2 regions of the Methylobacterium sp. 275MFSha3.1 genome follow, and region 2 is predicted to be linked to the other one. Evidence: predicted binding sites of a transcription regulator. Region 2 holds the regulator's gene; the other holds the start of a gene.

Region 1 (6,282 bases), on a different contig from region 2:
CGGTCTCCCGCCCCGGAGAGCCCGCACGATGGCCGATCAGACCGACGCCCGCCGCTTCATCCCCCTGAACATCGCGGTCCTGACCGTCTCCGACACCCGCCGCCCGGAGGACGACCGGTCGGGCGACACCCTGACCCAGCGCCTCACCGCGGCGGGGCACATCCTGGCGGCCCGGTCGATCGTCCCGGACGAGGTCCCGGCGATCCGCGCGCGGGTGGAGGCGTGGCTGCGCGACCCCGGCGTCGACGTGGTGATCACCACCGGCGGGACCGGCTTCACCGGCCGCGACGTCACCCCCGAGGCGCTGGAGCCGCTGTTCGAGAAGCGCATGGACGGCTTCTCGGCCGTGTTCCACCGGATCTCGTACGACAAGATCGGGACCTCGACCCTGCAGTCCCGCGCCACCGCGGGGGTCGCGCGGGCGACCTACGTGTTCGTGCTGCCGGGCTCGCCCGGCGCTTGCCGCGACGCCTGGGACGGGATCCTGGCCCAGCAGCTCGACTACCGGCACCGGCCCTGCAACTTCGTGGAGATCATGCCGCGCCTCGACGAGCACCTGCGGCGCGGCGCGAGCCTCACGGTGTGAGGCCGCGCGCTACGCGAGGTTCCCCTCCTTGCGGCGCAGGACCGAGTGCTTGCGGCCGTAGAAGAAGTACACGACGAGGCCGATCGCCATCCAGATCACCAGCCGGAGCCACGTGTCGAGGGGCAGGCCGATCATCAGGAGCAGGCAGGACAGGATGCCGAGGATCGGCACGACCGGCACGGCGGGCGCCCGGAACGGCCGCTTCATGGTGCGCTCGGCCCGCCGGAGGTAGAGCACCGAGCCGCAGACGAGGATGAAGGCGGCCAGCGTGCCGATGCTCACCATCTCGCCGAGGATGTGGATCGGCACCAGGGCCGCCACCACGGCGACCGCGGCGCCGATCATCGCCTGGCTGCGATACGGCGTCTGGTAGGTCGGGTGGACGTGGGAGAACATCTTCGGCAGCAGGCCGTCCTGCGCCATGGTGAAGAAGATCCGGCTCTGGCCGTAGAGCAGGACGAGGATCACCGTCGTCAGCCCGGTCAGCGCCCCGAGCTTGATCAGGAGCGCGAACCAGCCGATGCCGATCACGTCGACGCCCTTGGCGATTGGGTCCGGGACGTTCAGGTCCTTGTAGGGCACGAGCCCGGTCAGCACGGCGGCGACGAGCACGTACAGGATCGTGCAGACCGCGAGCGAGCCCAGGATGCCGATGGGCATGTCCTTCTGGGGTCTGCGCGCCTCCTGGGCGGCGGTCGAGACCGCGTCGAAGCCGATGAAGGCGAAGAACACCACGCCCGCGCCGCGCAGGACGCCGCTGTAGCCGAAATGGCCGAAGGTCCCGTCGTTGTCCGGGATGAGCGGGCTCCAGTTCGCGGCATTCACGTGGCCCCAGCCCAGGGCGATGAAGGCGACCACGACGGTGAGCTTCACCGCGACCATGATGTTGTTGAAGAGCGCCGATTCCTTCGTGCCCCGCATCAGCAGGATCGTGATCAGCGCCACGATCAGGACCGCCGGCAGGTTCAGCAGCGCGGTCCCGCCGCCCTCGATCGGCGTGCCCGGCGCGTTGGCGAACTGCGCCGGGATCACGATGCCGACGCTCTTCAGGATGCTGGTCACGTAGCCCGACCAGCCGACCGCCACGGTGGCGGCGCCCATGGCGTATTCGAGGATCAGGTCCCAGCCGATCAGCCACGCGAAGAACTCGCCGAGCGTCGCGTAGGTGTAGGTGTAGCTCGATCCGGCGACCGGGATCAGCGCGGCCATCTCCGAGTAACAGAGGCCGACGAAGGCGCAGGCGATGCCGCCGAGCACGAAGGACAGCATGATCCCCGGCCCGGCATACTGGGCCGCGGCCGTGCCGGTCAGGACGAAGATGCCGGCGCCGATGATCGCCCCGATGCCCATCGCGGTGATCGAGAGGGCGCCCAGCGACTTCGAGAGCTGCTGCTCGCCCTCGCCGCTCTCGACGATGTCCTCGACCGACTTGCGCCCCATCAGGCCCGACGAATCCATTGCACCATCCTTCCAGATCGGGGTGGCTCAGCGCGCGTCATCATGTCCGGAGACGGCGACGATCCTGCCGCGCTTTCAGAGTTGTAGAGGCGGATCGACCGACAACAACGTGAGCGGGCGCAAGATTCTTCCGAGCAAGATTCTCCCGAGCAAGATCTTTCCGGTCAGGCGCGCTCGATCCGAGCGATCAGCGGCCTGACCTTGAGGCGACCCGTGAACGCGCCCTCGGCACGCAGGGCCTCGCGCCGGACGACGTCGCCGGCCCGGGCCTGCCGGGCGCCGACGACGGTCTCCGCCCGTCTGACGAGCCGGCCGAGCCAGCGCCCGGCCGGGCGGTGCAGGCGGCCGAGCGCCGTCTCCGGCCGCGCGGTCCCGACGAAGCGGTCGAGGGTGCGGATCCAGCCCTCGGCCGGGACGTCGCCGGCCTCCAGGCACAGGATCCAGTCCCGCCGGGCCGCGGCGGCGCCGGCCGCGTAGGGATTGCCGCCCCGGTGCAGCACGAGGGTCGCGCCCGTGGCCTCCGCGACGGCCGCCACGGCCTCGCTCTCGCGGCCCGCGACGATCACCGCGTCGCCGACGAGGCCGCCGGCCACGCCGGAGACGAGCACGCTGAGCGTGTCGGCCAGGCGATCGATCGCGTCCGGATCGGCCGGTTCGGCCAGATAGGTCACGGCGGAGAGCATGAGCGCGCGCATAGACGATTCTGCGGCGCCGTAAACTGCCCCGCGGCCCGCGCGGTGACGCGCCGTCGCCCGGACGGGCTGCAGAGCCGCATTTGCCTGAAAAAAAGGCGCCCTTCACCGTCGTGTTCGCTCTATGTTCTTATGTGGATCCGTGAGGGAGGCGAGTCGTCATGGGGGACACGCGCGACGGGACCGCATCCGGGACCGCAAACGGGGCCGCGCCGCGACTCGGGCCGAGCGTCGCGGAACCGGCCGCCCGGCGCGGGCGCGGCGCGACGGCCAACCCGACGGGCCGATACGAATCCGCCCGGCGCGAGGCGTTCCACGACGAGACTTGGACGGCGGACGCTCCGGCACCCCTGCGCACGGAGGTCACGCCGGAGCGGTCCGCCCGGATCATCGCGCGCAACAGCTCGCCCGACATCCCGTTCGACCGGTCGATCAACCCGTACCGGGGCTGCGAGCACGGCTGCATCTACTGCTACGCGCGCCCGACCCATGCCTGGCTCGGCCTGTCGCCGGGGCTCGACTTCGAGTCGCGGATCTTCACCAAGCCGGACGCCGCCCGGCTCCTCGCCCGCGAGATCGCCGCGCCGGGCTACCGGCCCGACACGATCGCCCTCGGCACCGCCACGGATCCCTACCAGCCGGTCGAGCGGGAGCACCGGCTGACCCGCGCGGTTCTGGAGGTGCTGCGGGAGGCCCGCCACCCCGTCAGCATCACCACCAAGTCGGACCTCGTGCTGCGCGACCTCGATCTCCTGACCGAGATGGCGGCGGAGAACCTCGTGCTGGCGGCGATCTCGCTGCCGACGCTGGATCCGGACCTCGCCCGCCGCCTCGACCCGCGGGCGCCGCGGCCGGGCAAGCGGCTCGCGGCGATGCGGGGCCTGAGCGCGGCGGGCGTGCCCGTCATGGTCAACGTCTCGCCGATCATCCCCGGCCTGACGGACCACGAGATCGAATCGATCCTGGCCGAGGCGCGCGCGCACGGGGCGAGCCGGATCGGCCACGCGCTGCTGCGCCTCCCGGGCGAAGTCGCCGACCTCGTGGCGGACTGGTTCACCGAGCACTATCCCGAACGCAGGGCGCGGGCCTTCGCACTCCTGCGGGAAGCCCGGGGCGGGCGCGAGAACGACCCGCGCTTCGGCCACCGCTTCCGCGGGGAGGGCGCCTACGCGACGATGATCGGCCAGCGGGTCCGGCTCGCCGGCACGCGTCTCGGTTTCGCCTTCGGGCGCATCGCGCTGAATCGCGACGCCTTCCGGAAGCCCGGCGCGCAGCTGGCGCTGTTCTGACACGCGACCGACGCGGCGGCGCGCGCGAGGCGGCGGACCTGTCCCACAGTACGGTTCAGCGAAAATTCCAGTCATTTTGGCCGGAAACGGCGTAAGAAGATAATTCCAAAGATTGAAAGCGGCTCAAATGTTGCCCCCAAAGTCGATTATCTGATGTCTAAGTTGTGAGGAAGATCGCAGAACGTAAGATTGACATCTGTGTCATTGTGGTTCAAATGCCTGAGATCGCGAGTTTTACTGCGAGATTTTGACCAAGTTTGATTGAGTTATCGAATTTCATTTCTATATTGAGGGTCGTTCTGTGCGTAAGAGCGCGATTTTGTCCGGTGTCCGTGTCCGCAGATCCCGCCAATGGACGCTGTGCGCCGTGATCCGGTCGCGGGCGAGCCGCGCGCCGCGGCCCTGCTCGGTTCTGCCGGTCGCGACTGCCGGCCTTCCTTGAGACGGTAGAGTGTCGGGGTTTCGACCTCCGATGCCGACCGGGCGAACTCCCGGTCCGATGACCGGACCGGGAGTTCGCCGGTGAGCCCCCGGACTCGCCGCGCCCTCGCCGCGCCCTTCGAGCGAACCGGGCCGCCGCCGCGTCGGGGTGCCTGTCGCGTCGCTCAGCCTTTCCGTCGACCGAGGCCGACCGGCCGCCCTGCTCGAACCGGGCAGCCCGGCGGCGGGCCGCACGCCTCGACGCACCGCGAAGAGAGATCCCGACCCTCATGCTGCGCCTTCCGCGTCCGTCCATCGGCACGATCCTGTGCGCGATCCTGTTCTCACTCAGCGCCATGCTGCTGGCCGCGGGTGCCCGGACGGCGCTGGAGGCCGGGGCGCAGGAGCGGGAGAGCCGCCGCGTCGTCGCGCTCACGGAAGGCAGTCGTATCCTCCTCGAGATCCTGCTCGCCGTGCGCCTCGAGCGGGGACGGACCCTGCAGGCGCTGATCGCCGCGGACAGGATCCCGCCCGCCGACGCGGCCCTGATCGCCCGACAGCGCGCGACCCGGATCGATCGTCTGGAAGCGCTCCTGAGCCTGGTGCGCGCGGTCGACACCGCCGCGGTGGCGAAGACGGTCGATCCGCTCCGACGGGCGCACGAGGCCGTCATCGGCCTGACGTCGCGGATCGACGCGGCCCTCGCGGTCCCGGTCGCGGAGCGCGAGGCCGCGACCGAGGGGGTCGCCGCGACCGCCTTCCGGGATCTGCTCGACGCGCTCACGGCGACCAGCGGGGCCGTCGACGTCACGATCCCGCGCCGGGACGCGGCGCTGGCCCGCGCCCTGGACATCAAGCGCGCCGCCTGGATCACGCGGGTCGCGATCGGCGGCAACGTGGCGCGGGCCGAGACGGCCGTGACGCGGGGCACGGGCTGGTCCGAGGAGGAGCGCCTCGCCGAGGCCGAGGAGCGCGGCCGCGTCGCGGCGAGCTGGGCGAATCTCGTCGATCACATGGACGACACGCTGCCGCGGGCGGTCCAGGACGCCTTCGTCAGGGCGGGCAGCAGCAACTTCGAGGGCGAGGTCGCGGCGCGGCGGCAGGCCTTGCGGGCGGCCCTGAGCCGGGGTCAGCCGCCGGGCGTCGCGATCCAGGACCTGCGCGACCGCAACACGCGGGAGGTCAACACCATCGCCGACCTCGCCGAGGCGGCGCTGAACGCGATGGTCGCCCGCGCGCAGGCACTCTTCGCTGAGGCGGGGGCGACGCTGCTGCACACCGGCCTGTTCCTGGCCGCATCGGTGCTGCTCGCCGGTGCCGGCGCCGTCGTCGTCGTCCGCCGCGTGCTCGGGCCGCTCCGGGCCATGATCCAGGCGATGCGGGCGCTCGCCTCCGGCGACGTCGCCGTGGAGATCCCGGCCCGCGGGCGGCGGGACGAGATCGGCGCGATGGCGGCGGCCGTGGAGGTCTTCCGGGACAACCTCGTCCGCACCCGCGCCCTGGAGGCAGAGGCGGACGAGGCGGCGCGCGCCGCGGAGGCGCAGCGCCGGACCATGACGCACACGATGGCGCAGACCTTCGAGGCGGCGGTGGCCGGCATCGTCGGGCAGGTCTCCGCCGCCGCGGCCGAACTGCAGACCACGGCCTGGGAGATGACCACCACAGCCCAGGAGACGGCCAGCCAGTCCGATACCGTGGCCGCGGCCGCCGAGGAGGCGTCCGCCGGCGTCAGGACGGTGGCCGCCGCGGTGGAGGAACTCGGCACCTCCGTCCAGGAGATCGGGCGGCAGGTCCAGGGCTCGTCCGAGCTGGCCCGGAGCGCGGTCGGCGAGGCCGA
Region 2 (6,282 bases):
CCGAGGAGCTCGGCATACTCGGCCGTGTGGATCGTGACCTTGGTGGTCATCATCGTGGCCGGGCGCACGAGCTGGTTGAGGTCGCGCACCACGAACATCCGCGTGTGGCCTTGGACCTGCCCCATCATCGACGCGAAGGCCTGACCGACCGGGCCGCGCACCGAGCCGATCAGCACCTCCGGCATGGCGTCGGTGTACTGGCCCTCGGCCGCCAGCACCGTGGCCTCGCCCGTGCGGAACCAGATCTCTTGCATGTTCGAACTCCACCTGATCGGAGCCCGCGGGAGACATCATCGGCGGCCTCGCGTCAATCGCCCCGAGGCCGGCCCCCATCCCGGCCGCCCCTGCCCTCGCCCGCGCCGCGGCGCGGGCGCAGCCCCGTGCCGCCCCGTGCCGCCCCGTATCGCCGCGATGCGGCCGCCGGCATCCGCGACGGCGCGCATCTCCACCCCCGCGCGGCCTGTGGCCTTGAGGAACGCGGACAGGCGAGGCAGGGAAGACCGGAGCGTGGCTCCGGGAGCGGTCCCGGGCCTGGCCGTTCCGGTGGGCGCGCGGCGCCGTGCCGGGCATGCGGGAGGAACACGATGGCGGAGAGCACGGACCGGGGCTCCGGCTGGAGCCTTCAGGCGAGCGCCGTGCCCGACGGGGTGCGCCTGGAACTCGCCCTCGCCGACCTCGGCGGTGCGCCGGTCACCGCCGCGATCGTGCTCGACCGGACGGAGGCCCGGGCCTTCGCCCGCGCCCTGCTGGCCGCCGCCGGCGACGCCGCGGAGCGGACGTTCCCGAAGCCGGGCGCCTGAGGGCGCGCCGCCGGCCGGTCAGCGCACGCCGAGGCCCGGATTGCGGCCCGGCAGGCGGGGGACCACGGTGCCGCGCTTCTCGATCGGCGCGTCGCAGGCGTAGGCGAACTCGGTCTTCAGCGGATCGAACACGGTCTCGCCAGTGATCCGGCAATCCTCGCGCACGGTCTCGTCGAGATAGGCCCGGGCGGCGGTGCGGAAGCGCTTCACCCGGGTGGCGCCCGGCTCCGGATCGATCCGGACCTCGCTCAGGTTGCAGCCGGTATACTCGCGCAGGGCGTTGGACACGATCAGCATCCGGCGCAGCTGCCGGTTGTCGTAGACCTCGTAGGGCTCCTTGCAGCCGATCGTGACGACCTGGGGAGTGAGCGCCACGTAGTTCCGCGAGATGTAGGAGAATCCGGTGGTGCAGCCGGCGAGGCCGAGGGCGGCGAGGCCGAGGGGCAGCAGAGCTGCGGGTCGTCGCATCCTCGTCATTCCAAGAGGGTCCCAGCCCGCACCCCGGATCCGCCGCCTTCCCGGCGGGGCGCCGCGATGCATTGAAACGGCTCCGCTTGCGCCGTCAATGCGTTTCTCGACCTTCTCCCGCGGGCGCGCCCGCGGCGCGCCGGGCCGAGCGGTGCCGCTCTTGCGGAACACTTGCGGAACGTTTAACCTGTTCGTGATTTGTTTCGGAGACCGTCACGTGGCGGTCCGCCAAGCCGCGAGTCCCCCGTCGATGCTCACGCGCAAGCAGCTGGACCTCCTGCGATTCATCCAGAGCCGGATGCAGGAATGCGGTGTCCCGCCGTCGTTCGACGAGATGAAGGATGCCCTCGATCTCAAGTCGAAATCCGGCATCCACCGGCTGATCACGGCGCTCGAGGAGCGCGGCTTCCTCCGGCGCCTCCCAAATCGGGCCCGCGCCATCGAGGTGATCCGCATCCCCGAGAGCCTGACCCAGGCCGCTCCGGCGACTCAGGCCCCCGCCGAGCCGCGCCGCTTCACGCCGAGCGTGGTCGAGGGCGGTAAGTCCAAGCAGCCGCCGGCCCCGGCGAGCACGCGGATGATCGACGAGTCCGGCCGCGCCATCTCGATCCCGGTCATGGGCCGGATCGCGGCCGGTACGCCCGTCTCGGCGATCCAGAACCAGAGCCACGCCATCACCCTGTCGCCGGACTTCGTGGCCGGCGGCGAGCACTACGCCCTCGAGGTGCGCGGCGACTCGATGGTCGAGGCGGGCATCCTGGACGGCGACCTCGTGGTCATCCGCAAGCAGGAGACGGCCAATACCGGCGACATCATCGTGGCGCTGATCGACGACGAGGAGGCGACGCTCAAGCGCCTGCGCCGCCGCGGCTCGTCGATCGCCCTCGAGGCCGCCAACCCGGCCTACGAGACCCGCGTGCTCGGGCCCGACCGGGTCCGGATCCAGGGCCGCCTCGTGAGCCTCGTCCGCCGCTACTGAAGCGGCTCGGCCGGCGCGTCGCCGGGGGCGAGGTCTCCGCCCGGCGCGGCGTCGGCCTCCGGCGTCGCGGCGATCCCGTTCTCCGCGGGGCGGTCGCCCGGCTCCGCGGTGACCGGCGACGGAGGTCCCGGCCCGCGCCCCGCGGCCGGCCGCCAGGGCACGGCGCGGCCGTCGTCCCGGGCGTAGCGCGCGGCGAAGCCGTCGCCGTCGGTCCGGAGGGCCACGGCCCCGCGGGCGGCGAGGACGCGCCGGTCGATCACCAGCGGCCCCGTGCAGGTGGGCGGCGCCGCGAGGCCCGTGATCAGCACCGCGGCGCGGGCGCAATCCTCCGGGAAGGCCCGCCGGTCCCGGACCAGGGCGACCGCCCGCCCGTCCGGCAGCCGGGCGGTGCAGCCGAGCCGGTCGCAGCGCCCGCTGCCCGACCGGACGATCAGCGCCGCGGACCGCCGCCCGTCGCCGTCCGCCTTCAGCCACTGCTCGAGGACGAAGCCCGAAGGGCTGCCGAGGGCCGCGAGCTGCCCGTCCGGGCCCCGCACCGCGGCCCCGGCGCCCTGCCGGTCGACGTAGAGGTCGTAGCGGTCGGGCCGGGCCGCGAGGACGAGCCCGAGCAGGACCGGCGGCACGGCGAGCCAGCGCAGGCGCGAGGCCGGCAGCGTCCCCAGCAGCAGGCCGGCGGTCAGCAGGGCCAGCGCCCCGGCGCCGAAGGCCGGCAGCACCAGGACCGCCCGCTCGAACCCGGCGATCCAGTCCGAGATCGCCAGCATCCCGGCCACCGCCTGCCCCATCAGCCACCAGACCGGCCGGTCGAGGGCGAAGGGATAGGCGAGGCAGCCGATCACCGCGGCGGGCATCACCACCAGGGAGACGAGCGGCAGGGTCAGGGCGTTGCCGACGAGGCCGAAGGGCTGGACCGTCTGGAAGTGGTAGGTGGCGAAGGGGGCCGTCGCGACCTGCGCCACCAGGGTCGTGGCCAGGGTCCCGGTGATCGCCGACAGGCCGGTCCCGACGAGCCGCCCGATCCGCCCGGCCCCCGGGCGCACGAGCAGCCGCCCGTCGATCAGCCGCGCGCAGGCGATCAGCCCGGCCACGGCGCCGAAGGACATCTGGAAGCTCGGGCCGAGCAGGCCCTCCGGCTCGCGGGCGAGCGCGATCAGCGCCGAGAGGGCGAGGTTGCGCATCGACAGGGCCGGCCGGTCCACCAGGATCGCGCCGAGCATGATCAGGGTCATGATCAGCGAGCGCTCGGCCGCGATGTCCCAGCCCGAGAAGGCGCAGTAGGCGGTGACGCCGACCATGGCGAAGCCGGCCGCGATCTTCTTGATCGGCCAGAGGAGCGCGCAGAGCGGCACCGCGGCGAGGAGCGCCCGCACCAGCCAGAACACCACGCCGGCGGCCAGCACCATGTGGAGGCCCGAGATCGACACCACGTGGTAGATGCCGGCGGCGCGGAGCGCGTCGTTGGTGGCCGGCCCGATGAGGCCGCGCTTGCCCGTCACCAGGGCCGCCGCCACCGCGCCCGCCTGGCCGCCGGCGGCCTCCGCGATCCGGCGCGTGAGTCCGTTGCGCGCCGCGTCGAGCGCAGCGGCGAGCCGCAGGCCCAGCGGCGGCGGCCCGGACGGTTCCCGGACGGTGACGGTGCCGATCAGCGAGCCCACCGCGCCGATCCCCTGGAAATAGGCGTCCCGGGCGAAGTCGTAGCCGCCGGGCCGGGCCGCCTCCGGGGGCGGCAGCAGCCGGGCCGTGGCGGCGACGCCGTCCCCGGGACGCGGGATCGGCGTCTTCCGGAACGAGACCCGGACCCGGGCGGGCCGCGCCTCCGGCGCGAGGCCGGCGAAGCTCTCCACCCGGATCACCAGCCGGGCGCCGACCTCGCGCTCGTCCAGGGCCTCGACCGTTCCGACGAGCGGGCCGATCGTGGTGCGGGTGAGGATCGGTGCGGCGACCTGCGAGACCCGCCAGGTCGCCGCCGCGAAGCCGAGGAACGCGGCCGCCACCGCGAGCGCCGCCGCCAGGGCCGCCGGCCGCGCGCCGAGGACGGGGACCGGCGCCAGCGCGAGGCCGGCCGCGATCAGGGGGGCGGCGAGGCTCGGCGCGCCGTCGGCCGCCGCGAAGTAGACCAGGATCCCGCCGCCGAAGGCCACCGCCAGCCAGGGGAACAGCCGGCGCTGCTCGGCCTCGCGGGCGAGGCCGGCGACGACCCAGTCGCGGAGCGCCGGGAGGGCAGCCAGGAGGGCGGCGGGAAGGGCTCGGGCGCGCGGGCCGATCAGCGCGACCGCGCCGTCCGCCCGCCTCGCGCCGATCCGCCGCATCGCCGCCGCCCCGCTCCGCGCGACCTGTCGTCGGGGCCGGGCGATTCTGCGGGCGATTCTTAACGCATCCACCGGCCCGTGCTACAGCGGGTTCTTCGTGCTACGGGCGCCCTGTCGAGCCCCTCGCCGCTCCGCCGCCCCTTCGCCGTCCGTCGCGCCCCGTCCGCGACCAGCCCCGGAACATACCGGACCGATGTCCTCAGCCGTCGTCACGCGCTTCGCCCCCTCGCCCACGGGTTACCTGCATATCGGCGGGGCCCGCACGGCCTTGTTCAACTGGCTCTACGCCCGCCACACCGGCGGCAAGATGCTGCTGCGCATCGAGGACACCGACCGCGAGCGCTCCACCAAGGGGGCGATCGACGCGATCCTCGACGGCCTCTCCTGGCTCGGCCTCGACTGGGACGGCGACGTGGTCTTCCAGTTCGCCCGCGCCGAGCGCCACCGCGCGGTCGCCGAGGAGCTGCTGGCCGCGGGCCGCGCCTATCACTGCTACGCCACCGCCGAGGAGCTCACGCAGATGCGCGAGACCGCCCGCGCGGAGGGGCGCGCCCCGCGCTACGACGGCCGCTGGCGCGACCGCGACCCGTCCGAGGCCCCCGCCGGGGTCAAGCCGGTGATCCGCCTGCGCGCCCCGACCGAGGGCGAGACCGTGGTCGAGGACGCCGTCCAGGGCCGCGTGACCTGGGCCAACAAGGACCTCGACGACCTCGTCCTGCTGCGCTCGGACGGGACGCCGACCTACATGCTCGCCGTCGTGGTCGACGACCACGACATGGGCGTCACGCAGATCATCCGCGGCGACGACCACCTCACCAACGCGGCGCGCCAGAGCCAGATCTTCTCGGCCCTCGGCTGGGACATCCCGAGGATGGCGCATATCCCGCTGATCCACGGGGCGGACGGGGCCAAGCTCTCGAAGCGCCACGGCGCGCTCGGCGTCGAGGCCTACCGCGATCTCGGCTACCTGCCGGCGGCCCTGCGCAACTACCTCGTGCGGCTCGGCTGGAGCCACGGCGACCAGGAGGTCTTCTCCACCGACGAGATGGTCGCGGCCTTCGACCTCGGCGCGGTCGGACGCTCCGCGGCGCGGTTCGACTTCGCCAAGCTTGCGAACCTCAACGGCCTCTACATCCGCACCAGCGCCGATTCCGACCTCGTCGCGGCGATCGAGACCATCCTGCCCAACGTCGGGCCGGAGCGCGGCCTGTCGGCGCCGCTGCGGCCCGATCTCAAGGACAAGCTCGTCCAGGCCATGCCGGGCCTGAAGGAGCGGGCCAAGACGCTGATCGAGCTCCTCGACAGCGCCTACTACCTCTACGCCCAGCGGCCCCTGGCGCTCGACGACAAGGCCCGCGCCCTGCTCTCCGACGAGGGGCGCGGACGCCTCGCCGGGGTGCGGCCGGTGCTCGAGGCGCTGCCCGACTGGAGCGCGACCTCCACCGAGGGCGCGGTGCGGCAGTACGCGGAATCGGCCGGCTGCAAGCTCGGGCAGGTGGCCCAACCCCTGCGCGCGGCGCTCACCGGCCGGACCACCTCCCCGCCCCTGTTCGACGTGATGGCGGTGCTCGGCCGGGAGGAAAGCCTGGCGCGCCTCGGGGATCAGGCGCCGCAGGGCTGAGGCCGGGCTGAGGGCAGGGACGAGGCGGCGCTGGGACCGCTGCGCGCGGACCGGGAGCGGACAGGGAACTGCCGGCCCCGACCCGGATTGCGTTGGGTGGAAATC

What was found. The regulator LexA, encoded in region 2, represses DNA repair genes until DNA is damaged. The targets are predictions, from matches to a motif close to TGTTCNNNNTGTGTTCNG.
Region 1: the regulator LexA is predicted to act here: its motif matches at 2,851-2,868, upstream of BLW78_RS11600 (PA0069 family radical SAM protein).

The regions. Positions count from the first base shown of each region.
Region 1 covers NZ_FNWP01000008.1:176,140-182,421, reverse strand. Annotated here, with positions in the region: gene moaB (molybdenum cofactor biosynthesis protein B) at 29-586, shown strand; gene BLW78_RS11610 (amino acid permease) at 596-2,044, opposite strand; gene BLW78_RS11605 (hypothetical protein) at 2,209-2,739, opposite strand; gene BLW78_RS11600 (PA0069 family radical SAM protein) at 2,898-4,025, shown strand; gene BLW78_RS11595 (methyl-accepting chemotaxis protein) at 4,736-6,282, shown strand, end outside.
Region 2 covers NZ_FNWP01000010.1:83,533-89,814, forward strand. Annotated here, with positions in the region: gene fae (formaldehyde-activating enzyme) at 1-254, opposite strand, end outside; gene BLW78_RS13770 (hypothetical protein) at 585-800, shown strand; gene BLW78_RS13775 (hypothetical protein) at 819-1,268, opposite strand; gene lexA (transcriptional repressor LexA) at 1,519-2,247, shown strand; gene BLW78_RS13785 (ComEC/Rec2 family competence protein) at 2,241-4,556, opposite strand; gene gltX (glutamate--tRNA ligase) at 4,750-6,177, shown strand.